DNA from 4 places in the Streptomyces sp. NPDC050560 genome. Region 3 is predicted to be linked to each of the others. Evidence: riboswitches for the same ligand, from Rfam matches in the RefSeq annotation. Region 3 holds a riboswitch; each other region holds the start of a gene.
What was found. Region 3 has a riboswitch for cyclic di-AMP ahead of ACIBIW_RS11025 (transglycosylase SLT domain-containing protein). Riboswitches for the same ligand answer to the same signal wherever they lie in the genome.

Region 1: another riboswitch for cyclic di-AMP. It lies ahead of ACIBIW_RS03245 (NlpC/P60 family protein); the one in region 3 lies ahead of ACIBIW_RS11025 (transglycosylase SLT domain-containing protein).
Region 2: another riboswitch for cyclic di-AMP. It lies ahead of ACIBIW_RS17015 (M23 family metallopeptidase); the one in region 3 lies ahead of ACIBIW_RS11025 (transglycosylase SLT domain-containing protein).
Region 4: another riboswitch for cyclic di-AMP. It lies ahead of ACIBIW_RS26640 (peptidoglycan DD-metalloendopeptidase family protein); the one in region 3 lies ahead of ACIBIW_RS11025 (transglycosylase SLT domain-containing protein).

The regions. Positions count from the first base shown of each region.
Region 1 covers NZ_JBITGT010000001.1:766,549-771,332, reverse strand. Annotated here, with positions in the region: gene ACIBIW_RS03255 (hypothetical protein) at 1-221, shown strand, start outside; gene ACIBIW_RS03250 (GNAT family N-acetyltransferase) at 255-1,139, opposite strand; gene ACIBIW_RS03245 (NlpC/P60 family protein) at 1,218-2,360, opposite strand; cyclic di-AMP (ydaO/yuaA leader) riboswitch at 2,366-2,557, opposite strand; gene pcrA (DNA helicase PcrA) at 2,788-4,784, shown strand, end outside.
Region 2 covers NZ_JBITGT010000007.1:22,542-27,325, forward strand. Annotated here, with positions in the region: gene cutA (divalent-cation tolerance protein CutA) at 50-373, opposite strand; gene ACIBIW_RS17015 (M23 family metallopeptidase) at 640-1,794, opposite strand; cyclic di-AMP (ydaO/yuaA leader) riboswitch at 1,806-1,947, opposite strand; gene ACIBIW_RS17020 (PP2C family protein-serine/threonine phosphatase) at 2,214-3,431, opposite strand; tRNA gene ACIBIW_RS17025 (tRNA-Met) at 3,596-3,669, opposite strand; gene ACIBIW_RS17030 (GNAT family N-acetyltransferase) at 3,742-4,308, opposite strand; gene ACIBIW_RS17035 (alginate lyase family protein) at 4,407-4,784, opposite strand, start outside.
Region 3 covers NZ_JBITGT010000004.1:274,010-278,793, forward strand. Annotated here, with positions in the region: gene ACIBIW_RS11015 (aldo/keto reductase) at 1-30, opposite strand, end outside; gene ACIBIW_RS11020 (DNA-binding response regulator) at 163-882, shown strand; gene ACIBIW_RS11025 (transglycosylase SLT domain-containing protein) at 1,109-1,834, opposite strand; cyclic di-AMP (ydaO/yuaA leader) riboswitch at 1,840-2,001, opposite strand; gene ACIBIW_RS11030 (TetR/AcrR family transcriptional regulator) at 2,763-3,335, opposite strand; gene ACIBIW_RS11035 (aldo/keto reductase) at 3,584-4,603, shown strand; gene ACIBIW_RS11040 (hypothetical protein) at 4,771-4,784, shown strand, end outside.
Region 4 covers NZ_JBITGT010000012.1:101,367-106,150, forward strand. Annotated here, with positions in the region: gene ACIBIW_RS26620 (aspartate aminotransferase family protein) at 1-247, shown strand, start outside; gene ACIBIW_RS26625 (helix-turn-helix domain-containing protein) at 323-973, shown strand; gene ACIBIW_RS26630 (DUF6126 family protein) at 970-1,203, shown strand; gene ACIBIW_RS26635 (tyrosine-protein phosphatase) at 1,225-2,016, opposite strand; cyclic di-AMP (ydaO/yuaA leader) riboswitch at 2,433-2,583, shown strand; gene ACIBIW_RS26640 (peptidoglycan DD-metalloendopeptidase family protein) at 2,587-3,336, shown strand; gene ACIBIW_RS26645 (SGNH/GDSL hydrolase family protein) at 3,464-4,270, shown strand; gene ACIBIW_RS26650 (TetR/AcrR family transcriptional regulator) at 4,297-4,784, opposite strand, start outside.

The sequences.
Region 1 (4,784 bases), on a different contig from region 3:
CGCTCACCATGCTCGTCACCGGCGCCGTGCTGGTCGGCCTCAACCAGGCCGACGACAGCCCCGTGAACAACGTCAAGATCGGCGTCAAGCTCGCGGTGCTGATCGTCATCCTCGGCCTCGTCTATGTGAAGCGCGACGACGAGAAGGCCGAAACCCCCCTCTTCGGCCTCGTGGGCCTGCTCACGACGGCCAACATCTTCATCGCCGTGCTGTGGACCTGACCCACGCCCCCGGCCCGTGGCGGTGCCGACGGATCAGCTCCCCGGGCCCGCGTACGAGAACCGGTACCCGGCGAAGTCGCCGACACGGACATAGCCGAGCCGCCGGTAGAGGGCATTGCTGGTGGCGTTGGCCGGGTCCGTGAACAGGACGACGTCCGTCGCGCCCGCGGCCCGCGCGGCACGGCTCACCTCGACCGTCACGGCGCCCGCGTAGCCGCGGCCCCGCAGGGGGGCCGGGGTGTAGACGGGGTCCACCCGGATCATCCCGCCGACCATCGAGGTCACGGCGGCCATGGAGACGGGAGCGTCGTCCGGGGTCTCCCAGAACGTGAAGTGCCGGTCGCCGAAGCGCGAGTCGGCCCAGGAACCGGCGTCGATCAGGTCGAGGGAGGGCTGCTCGCCGACCTCGACGCAGAACGCGCGACACCAGCGCACGACGCGCTCACGGTCTTCCTCGCCCGCCCCGCGGCCCCGGCCCTCCGGAAGCGGGTCCTGCGGCGTGAGGGTGCCGAGACGGTGGAGACACGTACGCGAGAAGAGGGCCGGCACCGCACCGGTGCACCGCCGCCACGCCCGGGCGAACGCGGTGGCGGTGCCGTGGTCCGCGAGGACCTGGGAAGGGAAGTGGCCGAGGGCGGCGAGGCCGGTGGCGAGGGTGTCGACCTGCCCGGCGGAGAGTGCGGTGAGGCCGAGACGGCCGCGCGGGGTCCGGTAGAAGACGGCGCGGACCTCGCCCCCCGACTCCAGCAGGCCGAAGGCGGCCGCCCCGGCACCGGGCGCGCCCGCCCCGCGCGTGCGGATTCTCTCGATGTCGGTCAGCGGCGTGGTGTGCAGGGCAGGCCGCGAGCGCAGGAAGTCCCCGGCCCGGGCCAGGAAGCCGTCGACGTCATCCGTGAGTTGCCAGTCGTCCGAAAGCATGCTCCATGATCCCGGGCCCAGGGACGGTGGGACACCGTGGGACGGCCACCACGCGCGCGTGCCGACCGTCCCACCGCCCTACGCCGGCCGCACCACGCTGTGGATCGGCATGTAGTAGATCGACTCGACGCGGACACTCGCGCCCGGCTTCGGGGCGTGGATCATCTGGCCGTTGCCGATGTACATGCCGACATGGCTGATGTCGTCGTAGAAGAACACCAGGTCGCCCGGCTGGGCGTCGTCGACCGACACCGTGGTGCCGACCTCGACCTGGTCCCAGGTGGTGCGCGGCAGGGAGATGCCCGCCGCCTTCCACGCCGCCTGGGTGAGCCCCGAGCAGTCGTACGAGTCCGGGCCCGTCGCACCCCACACGTACGGCTTGCCGATCTGCGCGCGGGCGAAGTCGAGCGCCTTCTGCGCCTTGGCCGCGTACCCGGTGGAGCTGCCCGAGCCGCCCGAGCCCGGCTGGCCCGAGCCGCCGTCCGACCCCGCCGCCTGCTCCTGCTCCTGCTTGCGCTTCTTCTCCTCCGCGGCCTGCTTCTTCGCCAGCTCGGCGGCCTTGCGCTCGGCCTCCTCCTGCTTCTTCTTCTCGATCGCGGCGAGCCTGGCCTTCTCCTCGGCCGTGAGCTTGGACAGCAGTGTGCGCGCGCTGCCCAGCTTCTTCTGGACCGTGTCCTTGGTGGTCTTCAGCTCGGTCTGCGAGTCGGTCAGGCCGACCAGGCCCTCGCTCGCCTCGGTGCGCTTCTTCGCGGTGGCGGCCTGCTGCTTCTGGTAGTCGTCGACCGCGGCCTTCTGGCGGGTGGTGAGCCGGTCCATCAGGTGGTCCTGGTCGAAGTACGCCTGCGGGCTGTCCGCGAGCAGCAGCGTGGCGGTGTCCCCGAGGCCGCCGGTGCGGTACTGCGCGGCGGCGAAGGAGCCCAGCGCGCGGCGGGCGTCGTTGAGCTTCTCGGTGCGCGACGCCACGTCGTCGAGGAGCTTGTCGACGCGCTTGCGTTGCTTCGCCGCGTCCTCCTTGGCGGCGTTGTACTTCTGGGTGGCCGTGCCCGCCTGCCGGTACAGGTCGTCGACCTGCTTCTGCACCTCTTCGAGCGTGGGCTTCGGCTTCGCGGGGGCGGCCTGCGCGCTGCCCGACAGGAGCGCCACGGAGGTGAGCGCGGCGGTGGTGATGCCAATCGCGGGCGCGGTGCGGACGGGGGTCCGCGGCTTGCGGTGCGACGCCAAGGGGCGACTCCTTCCGTGGGCCGCCTACCGGGTTAGCTGTCGGGTTCGGGCGGGTGGTCCGGAAGGCTGCCCTACGGCCCCTGGGCTCGCCGCACGCGCGCGTGCGGCCGTCCCACGGGCCGATTCACCCCGGGGTCCATGGGTCCCCGGCTCAGGCCGCCCACGGGGGACGGCACACGACTCGGCGGGGGCCACCCGTCCCGGCGTGATCGCCGGTGGGGGTACGGGTCGCCCGCCGGGCACGGTAGCCAACTCGTGTGAGCGCTGTGAAGGTTGGTGTTCCATTTGCCCGATACATTTTTGTGATGTTCGCACTGTGTGAGCGGTGCGTCGCGGTGTGCTCGCGTCTTGGGCCCGTTCCGGTTGCCGGTACGGGCTGTCCGGGGGCCGCCCCGGATGTCAGTGGGGGCGCCTAGACTCGGGGACGATGAGCAGCCTCTTCGACGACAGCTTCCTGGCGCACCTCAAGCCCGCCGCGGCCGCGGGCGAGGAGCCCCCGCCGCCCGAGGACGGGCCCCCGGAGGACATCCCGGCGGACCTGTTCGGCGGGAAGTTCGACGCGCCCCCGCCCGGGGCCGCGTACTACCGCGACGGCGCCAGACGCCCCGCGGCGGACCCGGACGCCCTCCTCGCGGGGCTGAACGACCCGCAGCGCGCCGCCGTCACGCACAGCGGCTCCCCGCTGCTCATCGTCGCGGGCGCGGGCTCCGGCAAGACCCGGGTGCTCACCCATCGCATCGCCCACCTCCTCGCGGCCCGCTCCGTCCACCCCGGGCAGATCCTCGCGATCACCTTCACCAACAAGGCCGCGGGCGAGATGAGGGAGCGCGTCGAGCAGCTCGTCGGGCCGCGCGCCGCCGCGATGTGGGTCATGACGTTCCACAGCGCGTGCGTGCGCATACTGCGCCGCGAGTCGAAGCGGCTCGGCTTCACCTCCTCCTTCTCGATCTACGACGCGGCCGACTCCAAGCGGCTGATGGCCCTCGTCTGCCACGACCTGGAGCTGGACCCCAAGCGCTACCCGCCCAAGGCGTTCAGCGCCAAGATCTCCAACTTGAAGAACGAGCTGATCGACGAGGAGGACTTCGCCGCGCAGGCGGCCGGGGGCGCCGCCCAGGGGTCCGACACGGGCGGCAGCTTCGAGCGGACCCTCGCGCAGGCGTACGCGCTCTACCAGTCGCGGCTGCGCGAGGCCAACGCCCTCGACTTCGACGACCTCATCATGACGACGGTCCACCTGCTGCGCGCCTTCCCCGACGTCGCCGAGCACTACCGCCGCCGCTTCCGGCACGTCCTCGTCGACGAGTACCAGGACACCAACCACGCGCAGTACGCCCTCGTCCGCGAGCTGGTCGGCACCCCGCCCGCGCCCGACGCGCAGGAGGACCCCGCGGCGAGCCCTGCGACGGACGACGACGCGGTGCCGCCCGCCGAGCTGTGCGTGGTGGGCGACGCCGACCAGTCGATCTACGCCTTCCGCGGCGCCACCATCCGCAACATCCTCCAGTTCGAGGAGGACTACCCGAACGCGACGACGATCCTCCTCGAACAGAACTACCGCTCCACGCAGACGATCCTCACCGCCGCCAACGCGGTCATCGAGCGCAACGAGAGCCGCCGCCCCAAGAACCTGTGGACCAACGCGGGCGCGGGCGCGCGCATCACCGGCTACGTCGCCGACACCGAGCACGACGAGGCCCAGTTCGTCGCCGACGAGATCGACAGGCTCACCGACGCCGGGGACGCGAAGGCGGGCGACGTCGCCGTCTTCTACCGGACCAACGCGCAGTCCCGTGTCTTCGAAGAGATCTTCATCCGGGTCGGGCTGCCGTACAAGGTCGTCGGCGGCGTCCGCTTCTACGAGCGGCGCGAGGTCAGGGACGTCCTCGCCTATCTGCGCGTCCTCGCCAACGCGGAGGACTCGGTGCCGCTGCGCCGCATCCTCAACGTGCCCAAGCGCGGCATCGGAGACCGCGCCGAGGCCATGATCGACGCCCTCGCGCAGCGCGAGAAGATCACGTTCCCCGCCGCCCTGCGCCGCGTCGACGAGGCGTACGGCATGGCGGCGCGCTCCGCGAACGCGGTCAAGCGCTTCAACACCCTCATGGAGGGCCTGCGCACGGTCGTCGAGTCCGGCGCCGGCCCCGCCACGGTCCTCGAAGCCGTCCTCGAACAGACCGGCTACCTCGCCGAACTCCAGGCGTCCACCGACCCCCAGGACGAGACCCGTATCGAGAACTTGCAGGAACTCGCCGCCGTCGCCCTGGAGTTCGAGCAGGCGCGCGGCGAGGAGGACGCGGGCACCCTCGCCGACTTCCTCGAACAGGTCGCCCTCGTCGCCGACTCCGACCAGATCCCCGACGAGGACGAGGAGGGCGCGGGCGTCATCACGCTGATGACGCTGCACACCGCCAAGGGCCTGGA
Region 2 (4,784 bases), on a different contig from region 3:
CGAGGGCGCGGCTCCCCGCGCGCCGCCCCTCACTCCCGTGCCGCCCCCCTCACTCCCCCACCGTCTCCGCGCTCACCCACGCCAGGTAGTCGGCGCCGCCGTGGGTGACGGGGGTGGCGATGATCTCCGGGGTCTCATAGTCGTGGGTGGCGCGGATGTGGGCTTCGAGTGCGGGGTAGCGGTCCTCGGTCGTCTTGTAGAGGACGCGCCACTCCTGGTCGGTGTGTACGGCACCCTCCCAGCGGTAGACGCTGGTGACCGGCCCGTCGATCTGGGCGCAGGCGGCGACCCGTGCGGCCACCGCGGTGGTCGCCAGGTGTCCGGCCTTCTCGGCGGTGTCGGTGGTCGTGAGCACGGTCAGGTAAGCGGGCACGTGGCCTCCCTCGGTGGCGTCTGCGGGGACGGTATCCCGGCGGTCGGCCACGGGGCCCTGTCGGTGCCGTGGAGGACAGCCCGGCAGCTCTGGCGTCGGGGGGGTGTCGCCAGAGCTGCCGGTGTTCGGGGGCGCACGCGGGCGGCGCGGCGCGGGGCGGGTCCGGGTGGTCCGCGGTGGGGCGTGGCCCTGCGGTGTGCCCGGGGTGCCCGCGCGCGGGCCCGTCGTGCGGGGGCGGGCCCGGTGGGTCCGCCGTCAGGCGCGTACTACGGCTTCAGACCGTGGGCGAGGAGCCACGGGGCGGGGTCCACCGCCGAGCCGCCGCCCGGGTGGACCTCCAGGTGGAGGTGGGGGCCCGTCACGTTCCCCGTGGCGCCGACCCGCCCGATGACCTGGCCGGTGGTGACCTTCTGGCCGACGCTCACCGAGATCGAGGACTGGTGGCAGAACCACAGCTCGGTGCCGTCGTCGAGTTCCAGCACCGTGCGGTAGCCGTAGGAGCCGGACCAGCCGGCCTCCTTGACGGTGGCCGAGTGGACGGCCTTGAGGGGCGTGCCGGTGGGGGCCGCGAAGTCGAGTCCCGTGTGGTAGCCGGAGGACCACATGGAGCCGCCGTCGCCGAAGCGCGAGGTGATGGTGTAGGAGGCGACGGGGAGGGTGAACTGCTTGGCCAGTTTGGCCAGCCGCTCCTCCTCCGCCTTCTTCTTGGCGGCCTTCTCTGCCTTGTCCTTCTCGGCGGCGGCCTCGGACTCGGCCTTCTTCGCCGCCGCCTCCGACGCCTTCTTGACCGCGGCGCGCTCCGCCGCGTCGGCGGCGGCCCTGGCCTGGTCCTCCTGCTCCTGGGCCTGCTTGAGTATGCGCTCGCGCAGCGCCTCGCCCGCGCTCGTCGCGCCCTGGCGGACGTCGGCGCGGCTGACGCCGATGCCGGAGAGGGGCGCCGCCTGCTCCTGGCCGCCGGACTTGTCGCCGTCGCTGAGGAGCGAGCCGACTCCGGGGAGGGACTTGGCCGCGGGGAGCGCGTCCTTGACCGCGGAGAGGTCGGGTACGGAGATGTGTACGGGGGGCTTGCCGCCCTGCGCGCTGGCGATGCCGCCCGCGCCGACGGCGGCGATGACGCCGACGCCGAGGACCGTGGAGCTGCGGGCGAGGCCGCCGCGCTGCTTGATGACGCGGTGTCTGCCCCGGTTGGAGCGCAGCGTCTCCTCGGTGGGATTCCACTCCTCCCAGGGTCCTTCGTCGCCGCCGGGGCCGGGCACCGTACGGGGCGCGGACGCCGGGCCGAAGTCGGCGAATTCGCCGAAGTCACCGTCCAGGGAGCTGACAACGGTGTCAGTACCTTCGTGGACACCGTCGTGTCCGTTACCGCCGAAGAGGTCTCTGGGTGCGTACGAGCCTTCGGGAGCAGGCCGATTGGACGCCACGGAGGCGCGCTCCTTTCCTTCCTTCTCGCCTACCGGGTTAGCTGACGGGTTCGGAGCAGGAAGGTCTCCTACGGGCCCCTTCACGGAAGGACGCCCGATTCACCCCAATTGGTGGTTCCCCGGTTCCCTTGCGGGATTCGGCGCTTGCGCACGGAGCCGTCTCTGGTGACGGCTGGGACGACCGCGCTGCGTTATCGAACGTTAATAGAAGCCCCGCCCGGATTCCAAGCCGTTCCGGGTCTTCATTAGGGGAACACCCTGAGGCCAAATCGGGTGCCAGGGGACGGAATCGGGCGAGTCGGGGCCGGGTTTGCCAATCCATTGCACGCCCCGGCGGTTAAACCGGCCCTGACAGGCCGTCAGTCGCGCTGCGCACGGCGCTCGGCCGGTCACCCGCCGTCACTTCCGGGAGCCGCCGGTCACGGGCCGCGCCAGGGGCGGCGTATCGCGAGGAGTGCCATGTCGTCGGTGGTGCGCTGGCCCGTGTGGCGTCTGACCTCGGTGGTGAGGGTGGCCAGGAGCGCCTGGGGGCCCTGGAAGACGCGGCCCCTGAGGCGCTGGACGGGGTCGTAGAAGACGCCGTGCCGGTCGCGGGCCTCGGTGAGGCCGTCGGTGAACAGCAGCAGCATCGCCCCGCGGTGGAACTCGTTCTCCTGGGCGTGGTCGGGCCAGGCGCCGAGGTCCATGCCGAGCGGGAGGGCGGCGGGGGCGCCGGAGATCTCGCTGAGCCGGCCGTCGGGTTCGAGCAGCAGCGGCAGCGGGTGGCCGCGGTTGACGACGCGTACGACGTCGTGCCCGTAGGGGATCTCCGCGATGACGGCGGTGGCGAAGCCCTCCGAGTACTCCATGCCGCGCCCCCGTCTGACGGCCTCGCGCGCGAGCGCGCGGTCGAGGCGCTGCGCCACCGCCTCCAGGGTGCTCTCGTGCTCGGCGGCCTCCCGGAAGGCGCCGATGACGATGGACACGGCGCCGACCGCCCCCGTGCCCTTGCCGCGTACGTCCCCGACGATGAGGCGCACGCCGTGCGGGGTGTCCTGGACCGCGTAGAGGTCGCCGCCGATGAGGGCGTCGGCCTGGGCCGCCTCGTAGTGGGCGGCGACGTCGAGGCCGCCGATGCTGTGCGCGGGCGAGGGCAGCAGGGCGAGCTGGACCGCCTCGGCGATGCCGCGCGCGGAGGCGAGGAGTTCCTGGCCGTGCCGGACGACGCCGTTGGTGATGAGCGCGAACATGGCGATGACCGCGCAGGTGATGAGGTCGGTGACGCCGTCGACCTTGCCGACGTTGTCGTCCTTGAGGTGCAGCGACAGGACGCCGAGCACGGTGACGAGTGCGGTGAGGGCGGTGCCGGTGAAGGAGTAGAACGGGGCCGCGATGAGCATGGCGGCGGCGAACATCGGCAGGGCGCTGAAGCGCGGAGGCAGCAGCAGGTCGTAGAAGACCCCGGCGACGATGCAGACGGTCGGCACGGCCCTGACGAAGATCCGCAGGGCGGTGATCTGCCGGGTGGAGAGGGTGGTGCGGGTGGTGCGGGTGGTCGCCGTGTCGGTCTCCGCGGGGCGCTCATCGACGGCCCCGCCGTGCCCGTCGCGCGGGGCGTCGGAGGGTTCCTCGCCGCCACCGGGTCCTGCCTGCCCCACGGGTCGTCTCCTGCCGCCGCGTCTCACCGCACCCGTCCAGCCTGCTGCCGGTGGCGTACGGACGCGAGTCGGCGGGGGCCTTCCGGGGGCCGCCCCGGGCGTGGACCGGGATGAGGGGAAACGGCGAAGGGCCGGGGCGTGCGCCCCGGCCCTCGGCCGTTCAGTAGCGGGGACAGGATTTGAACCTGCGACCTCTGGGTTATGAGCCCAGCGAGCTACCGAGCTGCTCCACCCCGCGTCGGTGAGACCAGTCTACGGCATCCCGGGAGGCCCCGGCGCCACGCCCGCGTCCGGGGGCGGCCGCGGGCCCTCAGGCGGTCGGTGCGGCGTTCGCCGGGACCTCGAAGACGGTCTCCAGGCCGTCCTCGTCGTCCCACTGCTCTCCGACCTCGACGAACCCGAACCCGGCGATCGTCGCGAGCGAGGCGGTGTTGTCGGGGCTGATAGTGGCGCGCACCACGGTGACCGAGGGCTCGGCCGCGGCCCTGCGCAGCAGCTCGACCAGGGCGGCGCGGGCGTATCCCCTGCGGCGGAACGCGGGGTCGACCGAGTAGCCGATCTCCACCATGCCCCGCGCGTCCGGCGGCCCGTGGAACCCGGCGTGCCCGACGACGAGCCCGCCGTCCCCGACCACCGCCTGCCGCGCCATCCACCGGGCCCGCCCGGGGTCGGCGGCCATCTGGCCGAGCCGGTACCGCCAGAGCCCGCGGGCCCTGGCGGTGAGGAAGTACGGGGTCAGGGCGGCCCCCGCGGCGGCGCTCGCGGTGGCGAGGTCCCCGTCGAGCAGGGCGGTCATCGCCGCACCCGACACCTCGGCGAAGCTGATCCGCCGGGGGCTCGCGGGCCGCGGCGGGCCGGCGTCTCGTTCGTCTGTCACAGGGCGCATGGTCGTGCGGCGCCGGGGCCGTGTCCACCGGATTTCGACGGGTTGCGGTGGGCCGCGGCGGAGGCGGGCCCGTGGGTGGCGGCGGGGTGTCACGCCCCGGGGTTGTCGTCGTGGGTGAGGGTCTCCCAGGCGACGAAGAGGTCGTCGGTGCCCTCGGGGCGGGTCTTCGCGGCCAGCTTCTCCGTCTCGGGCAGCGAGACCCCGGCCCGGTTCTTGAGATGGTTCAGCGGGACCTCGACGTCCGGGCCCATGGTGCGCTCCACCTTGCCGCCGCACAGCCGGGCGGGCGCCTTCGCGCCGAGCTGGTAGCGGGCGTGGAACTCCAGGGCGGCGGCGAGCCTGTCCTTGACGCCGGAGTAGAGGTCGACGCCCTGGTGCCAGGCGGTCTCGGCGATGTGTCCCGTGGCGGCGAGCGAGTAGCCGACGTGCATGAAGTTGCGGCAGGACTCCTGTGCGAGGCCGTCGGT
Region 3 (4,784 bases):
GTCGCCGCCGAGGAGGTAGTCGTCTCTCATGGGCCGAGCGTGGCCCGCGGGCGGCGGGGTCCGTGAGGGCGTGGCAGCTTCCTGCCGCGGGGTGGGGTGCGCGAAGGGGGGAGCGGGCTGAGAAGGGGCGAGCCCACAGCCCGTGGCGGGGACAATGGCCGGGTGGCGGCAACAGTGACGATCACCGGTGACAGGGAACTGCTGGCGCGCGTCGGGCCGATCCTGGAGTCGGCGCGCGAGGAGTTCGTATGCGCCGCCCGCGACCTCGGCACCTGGGCACATCTGGGCCGCCGGCCCGCGCCTCCCGGGGCCGCGCGGGGGCCGGGCGATGTGCGGGTGCCCGACGGGATACGAAGGCGCGATGTGCAAAAGCCCGAAGGGGCGCGGGGGCCGGGCGATGTGCGGGTGCGCAAGCTGTACGGTCCCGGGGCGGCGGCCGGGGAGGGCGACCGCAGGCATCTCGCCGGGCTCGTCGGCAGGGGCGCGCGGGTGCGGATCGCCGCCGCCCCGCTGCCGCACGAGACGATCATCGTGGACCGCCGCTTCGCGATCATCGCGAGCGCCGGGGCCCGGGACCGCGAGTACACCGTGACCGGCGAGTCCAGCCTGGTCGGCGGGGTGTGCGCGCTCTTCGACGCCGCCTGGGAGTCCGCGGCCGACCTGACCGCCGCCCTGCGCGGCGGCCGGGCGCGCCTGGACCCGGAGGCGCACGCGGTCCTGCGCGCGCTCGGCTCGGGCGCCACCGACGAGGCGGCCGCCCGGCGGCTCGGCATGTCCCTGCGCACCTACCGGCGCCGGGTGGCCGCGCTCCTCGACGCGCTCGACGCGGGGTCCAGGTTCCAGGCCGGGGTGCGCGCGGGCGAGCTGGGGCTCGGCGGCTGAGGGCGCGGTGCGCCGCGAGGGTGGCCGGGGTCCGTGCGTGGGGACGCCTCGGCGGCCCACCCGGGTCGTACGGGGTGGGCCGCCGGGGCGCGTGTGTGACGGACGCGGGCGGGTGAGGGGGCTCGCCCGGTGTCACCTGCCGGGACGGCGGAACCTGTCAGGAGGGCCCGGAACCCCGACAGCCGAGGTCCGAGGTCCGTACGGCAGCGGACCGCTCCGGTACGGCCTAGTAGGGGCCGTTCACGTTGTCGATGGAGCCGTACACCGCGGCCGCGTAGTTGCAGGCGGCGGTGATGTTGGCGACCGGGTCGTAGCTGTCCATCGAGGTGCCCGCCACGTGGTACGTGCGGAACGTGGGGTCGATCACCTGGAGCAGGCCCTTGGACGGGGTGCCCTTGACGGCGTTCGAGTCCCAGTTGTTGATGGCCAGCGGGTTGCCCGCGGACTCCCTGATGATGTTGCGGTAGATCCCGTTGTAGCTGCCGGGGATGCCGCGCTGGGCCATGACGTCCAGCGACTCCCTGATCCAGCCGTCCAGGTTGTCCGGATACGTCTTCGCCGCGGCGGGCACGGCGGTGGCGACCTTGGCCGCCGCCGTCTTGGTGGCCGCCGAGGGCTTGGCGGGAGCCTTGTCGGTGAGTGTCAGCCTGAGCCCGGGGTGGATGAGACCGGGGTGGGCGCCGACAGCCTGCTTGTTGCGCTCGTACAGCTTCTGCCAGCCGCCGGGCAGCGAGAACTTCTTCGCGATCTTTGCCAGTGAGTCGCCCGCGACCGTGACATAGGTCTCGGGTGCGGACTTGGCCGGGGCGACCTGGGCGGCGGCCGGTGCGGCGTTGGCGGTGGTGGCGCTGATGAGGGGGAGCGCGAGGGCGGCCCCTCCGGTGCCGAGGGCGACGAGGCGCCGGGTGATGCGGGACGTTCTTGAGCGACGGTGCTTGGCCGTTGCGGGCATGACGGGTTTCCTCTCCGTCGCCTGCGAGGTGAGCTGTCGGGTTCGGGCTGGAGATGCCCGGCCGCGTGTACGCGACTTCACCCCAAGCCGGGCCGTTTCCGGTCCGGCACTTACCTGGGTCCCCCGCTCCTGCCGTTCACGTCAAGTGGTTTCGGTTGTTCCGGACGGCGGCAGGATTAGGCGGCCCGCCCGGATTGACGAGAACGTAGACGGAAAGCGCGCGGCGAAACAAGTCCGGAATACCAGGACGCCTCTCAAACCGGCGTAAGAACCGGAAAAGAAGATCACGAATACCGCCTTTCCCGACGCCCAACTTTCCCCGGACGGACCAGAAATGACCGCAGGACGCGACGACGCGCCCGACCGACGACAGTGACCGAGATCACGGCCCCGGCGCGCAACCACGCGCGCACAACACCGCCAAGCAACCCGAAAGTTGAACGAAACCTACGGATCGGACTTCTGGGAGAACACCGGTAAATCGCCCATACGGCCCATCCGGTGGCGGGCGGGAACACACGCCGGAGCGCACAGGTACAAGCAGTTCAGCGGCATGGAAGAGGGGCCCTACCGACCGGAATACACACCTCCGGGCACTCGTCGGCCCCACACCCCCGGTCGACGACGGTCAGAGGGACGAACGCCCCGGCCCCAATCCGCAATAGCGGTTACGAGTTACCGAGCCCGCACCGAATTCCCTCCGAAGTCCGCCCCCTCCACTCACCCAGAAGCCGCCACCACCCCACAATTCCACGGAGATCAACAATCCGAAACGTCCACGGAATAAGCACCCCTGACCCAGCGTCGGAATTTAAAGCCCGAAGCGCGAGCCCTCAATTGCCGGAATTCCAGGGGGTTTACGGGCCGTAGCGCCACGCCGCTCCCCCGCCGAACCGGAGTCTTCACCTCCGTTCCTGCGGTGCCGAGTTCAGGGGCGCGGCCGGAAGCCGTCGAAGACCACGCCGAGGGTCCGCTCGCGCAACTCGGCGCCCCACTCCTGGCGTTCCGCGGCAAGGCAGACGGCGCCGAGCAGCGCCAGCACCTCGGGCATCCCCAGCCCCTCGCGCACCGCGCCGGCCTCCTGGGCGCGCCGCAGCAGCGCCTCGATCGCCGACCGCATGGCGGCGCCGACCTCCGTCATGCCCGCCTTGACGTCGACGCCCGCGCGGTCCAGCACGTCGGCCACCGCGCGCTGCCGGGTGGCGTTCTCCACGAGGGCCGTGAAGAACCCGAAGAACGCGGCGCCCGGGTCCGAAGCGGCACGCAGCGCCTCCGCCTCCGCGACGAGGGCACCGGCGCGCTCGGCCACGATGGCCTGGAGCAGCGCCTCCCGGGTCGGGAAGTGCCGGTAGATGGTGCCGAGACCCACCCCGGCCCGGCGGGCGACCGCCCGCATCGAGGCGTCCATCCCCTCCTCGGCCAGGGCCTCCTCCGCCGCCCTCAACACCTTCGCCCTGTTGCGCCTGGCGTCCGCGCGCGGCGCCCTGCCCTCGGCCTCCATCGACGCCCTCGCCTCCCGTACCGCCCGCACCCACGGGCCATTGACAGCCGGAACACCTGTTCCGTATCGTCCGGACCGCCAGCGAACCGGAACACCTGATCCGATTCTATCCACCGCCGCACGCCCGCCTGCCCTGGGGCACGAGCCACCGGGCGCCCGGGATGCCCGGGGCGCTTGCGGCACTCGGAGCGGTGACACGACCGCCGCGCGTACCCGGCGGTACGAACACGACCGGGGGAACACCTCTCATGGAACAGACCCGCCCGACGCAGTACACCCGCCTCGGCGACTCGGGGCTCAGGGTCTCGCGCCTCTGCCTGGGCACCATGAACTTCGGCCCGCCAGGCGGCGCGGGCGTCGGAAGCTGCGACGAGGCCGAGGCCGCCCGCATCGTGGACGCCTTCCTCGACTCAGGCCACAACGTGATCGACACCGCCGACGGCTACACCGGGGGCCGCTCGGAGGAGATCGTCGGCAGGGCGTTGCGCGGGCGCCGCGACCAGGCCGTCCTGGCCACCAAGGCGTCCCTGCCGCAGGGTCCTGGCCCCAACGACCGCGGCCTCTCGCGCATCCACCTGACCCGCGCCCTGGAGGGGAGCCTGCGGCGCCTGGGCACCGACCACATCGACCTCTACCAGTGCCACCACTGGGACCCCGACACCCCCGTCGAGGAGACCATGGCCACGCTCGACGGCTTCGTGCGCGCGGGCAAGGTGCGCTACCTCGGCTGCTCCAACTTCACCGCGGCGCAGATCGTCGAGGCCGGGTGGGCCGCCGCCCGCCTCGGCGCCACGCGCTTCGTCAGCCTCCAGCCCTCGTACTCCCTGCTCGACCGCTCGGCGGAGGCGGAACTGCTCGGGGTCTGCGCCCGGCACGGTCTCGGCACCCTGGCCTGGTCCCCGCTGGGCGGCGGGGTGCTGGCCGGGCGGTACGCGCGGGGCGCGCGGCCGGGCGACGACACCCGCGTCGGGCGGCTGCTGCGCTCCACCTCGCCGCTTGCCAGGCGGTGGGCGGGGGCGCTGCTCACCGAGCGGGCACTGGACATCGCGGACGCGGTGCGCGACACCGCCGCCGAGCTGGGCGCGACGCCGGTGGCGGTGGCCCTGGCGTGGATCTGGCACGCGGGCCTCACCTCGGCCGTCATCGGCCCCCGCACCCTCGACCAGCTCCGCGACAACCTGGCCGCCCCCGCGCTCACGCTTCCCCCCGAGGCGCTCACCCGCCTCGACGCCGTTTCCGCCTCCGCGCCCGCACCCCACCCGACCTGACGCCCACACCCGCACCCCCGCGGAAAAACGATTTCAGACCCAAATCCCCCAGAACCGCAGCACGTCTTGACGCGAACACGGCCACGCCCATAGGTTCACCTGAAATCGATTCCACGCACAGGATTCGCACAGGTTTCCACGTCTTCCGACCGGACCGAGGAGCCCCCATGCGCACGGTCGC
Region 4 (4,784 bases), on a different contig from region 3:
GACCGCGCGCAAGGGGCTCTTCGCGCAGATGGTGGTCGTGCCGCTGCTCCAGAAGCACCGCATCCTCACCCAGGTCTCCGGCGACCACCTCGAAGTGATCAAGCTGATCCCGCCGCTGGTCGTGGACGAGGCCGACGTGGACCGCTTCGTCGCCGCCTTCACCGCCGTCATGGACGACGCGCACGACAGCGGACTGATGTGGGACTTCGGAAAGACCCTGGTCAAGCAGGCCATCGCCAACCGCTGACCCCGGGCACCATGGGCTTTTGCCTCTCGGGCAAGAAATTTGCCCGAGAGGCGTTGCTCTGGCTGAATCGATGGTGTGAGCAGTGACCACCAGGACCCCGCAGCGGCCCCCGAGGCCGCACCGCCCGCCGAGCTGCCCGCCGTCGCGCCCCAACTGCGCGACCTCAGGCGCCGCGCCGGGCTGACCCTGGAGGCGGCCGCCCGCGCCGCCGGGCTCTCACCCGCGCACCTCTCCCGGCTGGAGACCGGCAACCGCCAGCCCTCGCTGCCGATGCTGCTCACCCTCGCCCGTGTCTACGGTACGACCGTCTCGGGCCTGCTGGGGGAGACCCCGGTGGACCAGCACGCCGTGACCCGCGCCCCCGCCGTCGAGCCCACCCGCGCGGGCGGCTGGACCTACTGGCAGGCAGGCGCCACGGGACGCGGCATGCAGGCCCTGCGGGTCCGGGTGCCGTACGGCACCCAGGGCGACCTGGTGCGGGTGCACCCCGGCGAGGAGTGGCTCTACGTGCTGCACGGGCGGCTGCGGCTGCGCCTCGGCGAGGACGTCCACACCCTGCCGCCCGGCGACAGCGCCCACTTCGACTCGCTCACCCCGCACCGCATCGCCGCCGCCGACCACGACGGCGTGGAACTCCTCTTCGTCCACACCCTGCTCCAGAGCCCGGCCGCCGTGCTGTGCCTCGGCGCCACGGCCACGGGCCACTACCCGGGAGACATCCGATGACCTCACCCGTGGAACCCCGCCCGTCCGACACCCCCACCCCCGCCGGGGACCCCGCGGCGCCCGCCGCCGCGCCCCAGGACGGTACGCCGCCCGAGCCCAGGCGGAAGGTCGTGGTGGAGGAGAAGATGCCCGCCGCCCTGTGGGTGCGCGTCCTCATCTACGTCGTCGGCGCCCACTTCTTCGCCGGCTTCCTCTACCTGCTGTTCGTCCTCGGCGCCCACAACCAGTGACACACTCCCGGCCGGGCCGGCTCAGCCGTCGAGCAGCCCGGCCCGCAGCCGCTCCCGCAGCGCGGGCGTGAGGCCGAGCCCGTCGGACAGATACGCCTCGGTGCCGCCCCAGGTGGCGTCGATCGTCTCGAACGCGGCGGCCAGGTACTCGGCCCGCGCCTCGAACAGCGGGGTGAGCAGGGCCCGTACCTCCGGCGAGTAGGGCGAGCCGGGGCGGCCCAGCCGGTAGCGGCGGTGGAGGGCGTTGGAGCGCAGGTAGTCCTCCTCGATCGCCTCCCGCTCCACCCCGAGGGCCAGCAGGATCACCGCGACCGACACCCCCGCCCGGTCCTTGCCCGCGGCGCAGTGCAGCAGCACCGGCACGCTCTCCGTCGCCACCTCGCGCAGTATCCGGCCGTGCTCGGCGGTGCGCTCCGTCACGATGGTGCGGTACGACGCCAGCATCCGCCGCCCGCCCAGGTCGCCGGAGAGCGTCTCGCGCAGCTCGTCCAGGTCGCCCCTGCGCACCATCCGCCAGAACTCGGCGCCGTCGGCGGGGTCGTTGAGCGGTATGTTCACGTTCCGCACACCGGGCAGCTCCACGTCGAGGCCGTCGAGGGTGCGGTCGGCCTCGTTGCGGAAGTCGTAGACGGTGTGCAGCCCGAGCGACGACAGGTACGCCACGTCGTCGGTGGTGGCACCGGCCAGATGGCCGCTGCGGAACAGCAGCCCGTACCGCAGCCGCCTGCCGTCCGCGGCGGGCAGCCCGCCCACGTCCCGGAAGTTGCGCACCCCGGCCAGCTCACGCTCCCACGACGCGTCCTGCTGCGACACGGACGACCTCCCTCTCACCGCTCACCACCCGGCGCCCGGGCGCCGCCACCGCGACCCTACGGCGCACGCCGCCTCCCACGCACCACCGCGCACCCGCCCACCATGCCACCCTCCGCGGCTTACGCACCGGCACACCCGCTATGGCCGCAATGCGGCCTGTGGACCAACTCGCCGCGAAAAGCACCCCCTCGGACCGGCCGACGTGAGCAGGATCATAGCGGTCATACCGGCACCGACCCGGCACCCACAAGTGCCCGTCCCACGCGCCCAGTTGCCCCCGCCGCGCGCCTCCCGCCCACCCCGGCGGCCCCGTGGCCCTCCTGCGGGAACCCGCTCCTCGCTTGTCGCGGCGGCGGCGCCCGGCCTAGCGTCACCCCGACTCCCGGCGGACGCCCAGTCCTGCCGCCGCCCGGAGGAACCCGAAGACACCCGTGACGGCAGGAGCGGGGGACCCACAGGCAGTACGCCGCTCCGGACCCCCGGACGGCTGGGGGTGAAGCCGCACCAGCGGCCGGGCAGCTCCAGTCCGAACCCGACAGCTCACCCCGCAGGCGCCGGAGAGGAAACCCCATGCCCGCGAAGGGTAAGCACCGCCGTCCCAGGCCCGGGCGACTCGCCCGCGGCATCGCCGTCGCAGGCACCGGAGGCGCCGCGCTCGCACTGCCGCTCGTCGGCGCCGCGAACGCCCACGCCGCCGACGCCACCCACACCTACACCGTCGAGCGGGGCGACTCCCTGGCGAGCATCGCCAGGGCCCAGCACACCCCCGGCGGCTGGCAGCGGCTCTACCAGGACAACCACCAGGCCATAGGCGACAACCCGCGCCTGATCCACCCCGGCCTCAAGCTCGTCCTCGACGGCGCGGCCAAGCCGTCCACGGCCTCCGCCACCACCGCCGCCGCGACCACGGGCACCGGCTACACACTCCCCGTCAAGGGCGCCACCCTCGGCACCCCCTGGGGCCAGGCGGGCAGCATGTGGTCGAGCGGCCACCACACCGGACAGGACTTCGTGGTGCCGTCCGGCACCCCCGTCCACGCCCTGGCCGACGGCACCGTCGTCACCGCGGGCTGGGGCGGCGCCTACGGCAACCAGGTCGTGATCGAGCACGCCGACGGCAAGTACACCCAGTACGCCCACATGACCTCGCTGAACGTCTCGGCGGGCCAGACCGTCACCGAGGGCACGCAGCTCGGCGTCTCGGGTGCCACCGGCAACGTCACGGGCCCGCACCTGCACTTCGAGGTGCGCACAGGACCCGACTACGGCTCCGACGTCGACCCCGTCGCCTACCTCAGGGCGCACGGCGTCGACCTCTGACCGGCCGCGGGCCCACCCGCACACCGCCGCCCCGGCACCCACCGCGGGGCGGCGGTGGCACATCTCACCCCGTACCGCCCCCGACCCGCTGGCATCAGCCCGACGGACGGGAGCAAAATGGGCGGACGTGGCAGCAGAGACGACCTTGGCACCAGAACCGTTCACCTCCTACGCCGCCGTGGGCGACAGCTTCACGCAGGGCGTGGGCGATCCAGGACCCGACGGCCGCTACGTCGGCTGGGCCGACCGGCTCGCGGTCATGCTCGCCGCCCGCGCCCCCGGGGGCGACTTCCGCTACGCCAACCTCGCGGTGCGCGGCAAGCTCCTCGACCAGATCGTCCGCGACCAGGTCCCCAGGGCCGTCGAACTCGCCCCCGACCTGATCACCTTCGCGGCCGGCGGCAACGACATCATCCGCCCAGGTACCGACCCCGACGACCTCGCCGACCGCTTCGAGCGCGCCGTCGCCGCCCTCACCTCGGCGGGCGGCACCGTCGTGGTCTCCACCGGTTTCGACACCCGGGGCGTGCCGGTGCTCCAGCGGCTGCGCGGCAAGATAGCGACGTACAACGGCCATGTCCGCGGCATCGCCGACCGCTACGGCTGCCTCGTCCTCGACCTGTGGTCGCTGAAGACCATCCAGGACCGGCGCGCCTGGACCGGGGACCGCCTCCACCTCGGCACCGAGGGCCACACCAGGGTGGCACTGCTCGCCGGGCGCCTCCTCGGCGCCGACGTCCCCACGGACCCCTTCCGCCCCTGGCCGCCCGCCCCGTACCGGGCGCCGCTCGATCTGCGCCGCGACGACGTCCAGTGGGCCCGCGAGCACCTCGTCCCCTGGATCGGGCGGCGGCTGCGCGGCCGCTCCTCGGGAGACCTGGCGTACGCCAAGCGCCCGGAACTCGAACCCCTCGAAGCGCCCGGCACGTGCTGAGCCCGGGGTGAGCCCGGGGCCGCGGCTCAGCGCGCCGCGGACGGCGCGCGCAGCGCGGCGCAGTCCAGGCTCAGCTCCCTCGCCAGCGCCTCGTCCACCCACGCGTACACCCGCGCCCGCGGCAGCGCCCCGTCGTACGAGGTGACCTGCACCGCGAGGCCGTCGAGCAGCGCGGTCAGCCGCTGCGCCGCCGCCACCGGGTCCGCACAGCGGAACTCGCCCGCGGCGACGCCCTCCTCGATCAACCCGGTGAGCGCGGCCTTCCAGCGCAGGTCCAGGTCGCGGGCCACCTCGCGCAGCGCAGGTTCGCGCAGCGCCACCGCCCACGCCTCGATCCACAGCCGCCATCCCTTGGGGGCGCCGGACGGCGCGTACCAGCGCACCGAGGCGCGCAGCCTGCGCACCGCGCTGGTACGCCGGGACGTCATCGCGCGTAGCGTCGCCATATCGCACTCCGCCGCGTGCGAGAAGGCCGCCGCGACCAGCTTCTCCTTGCTGGAGAAGTGGTACAGCA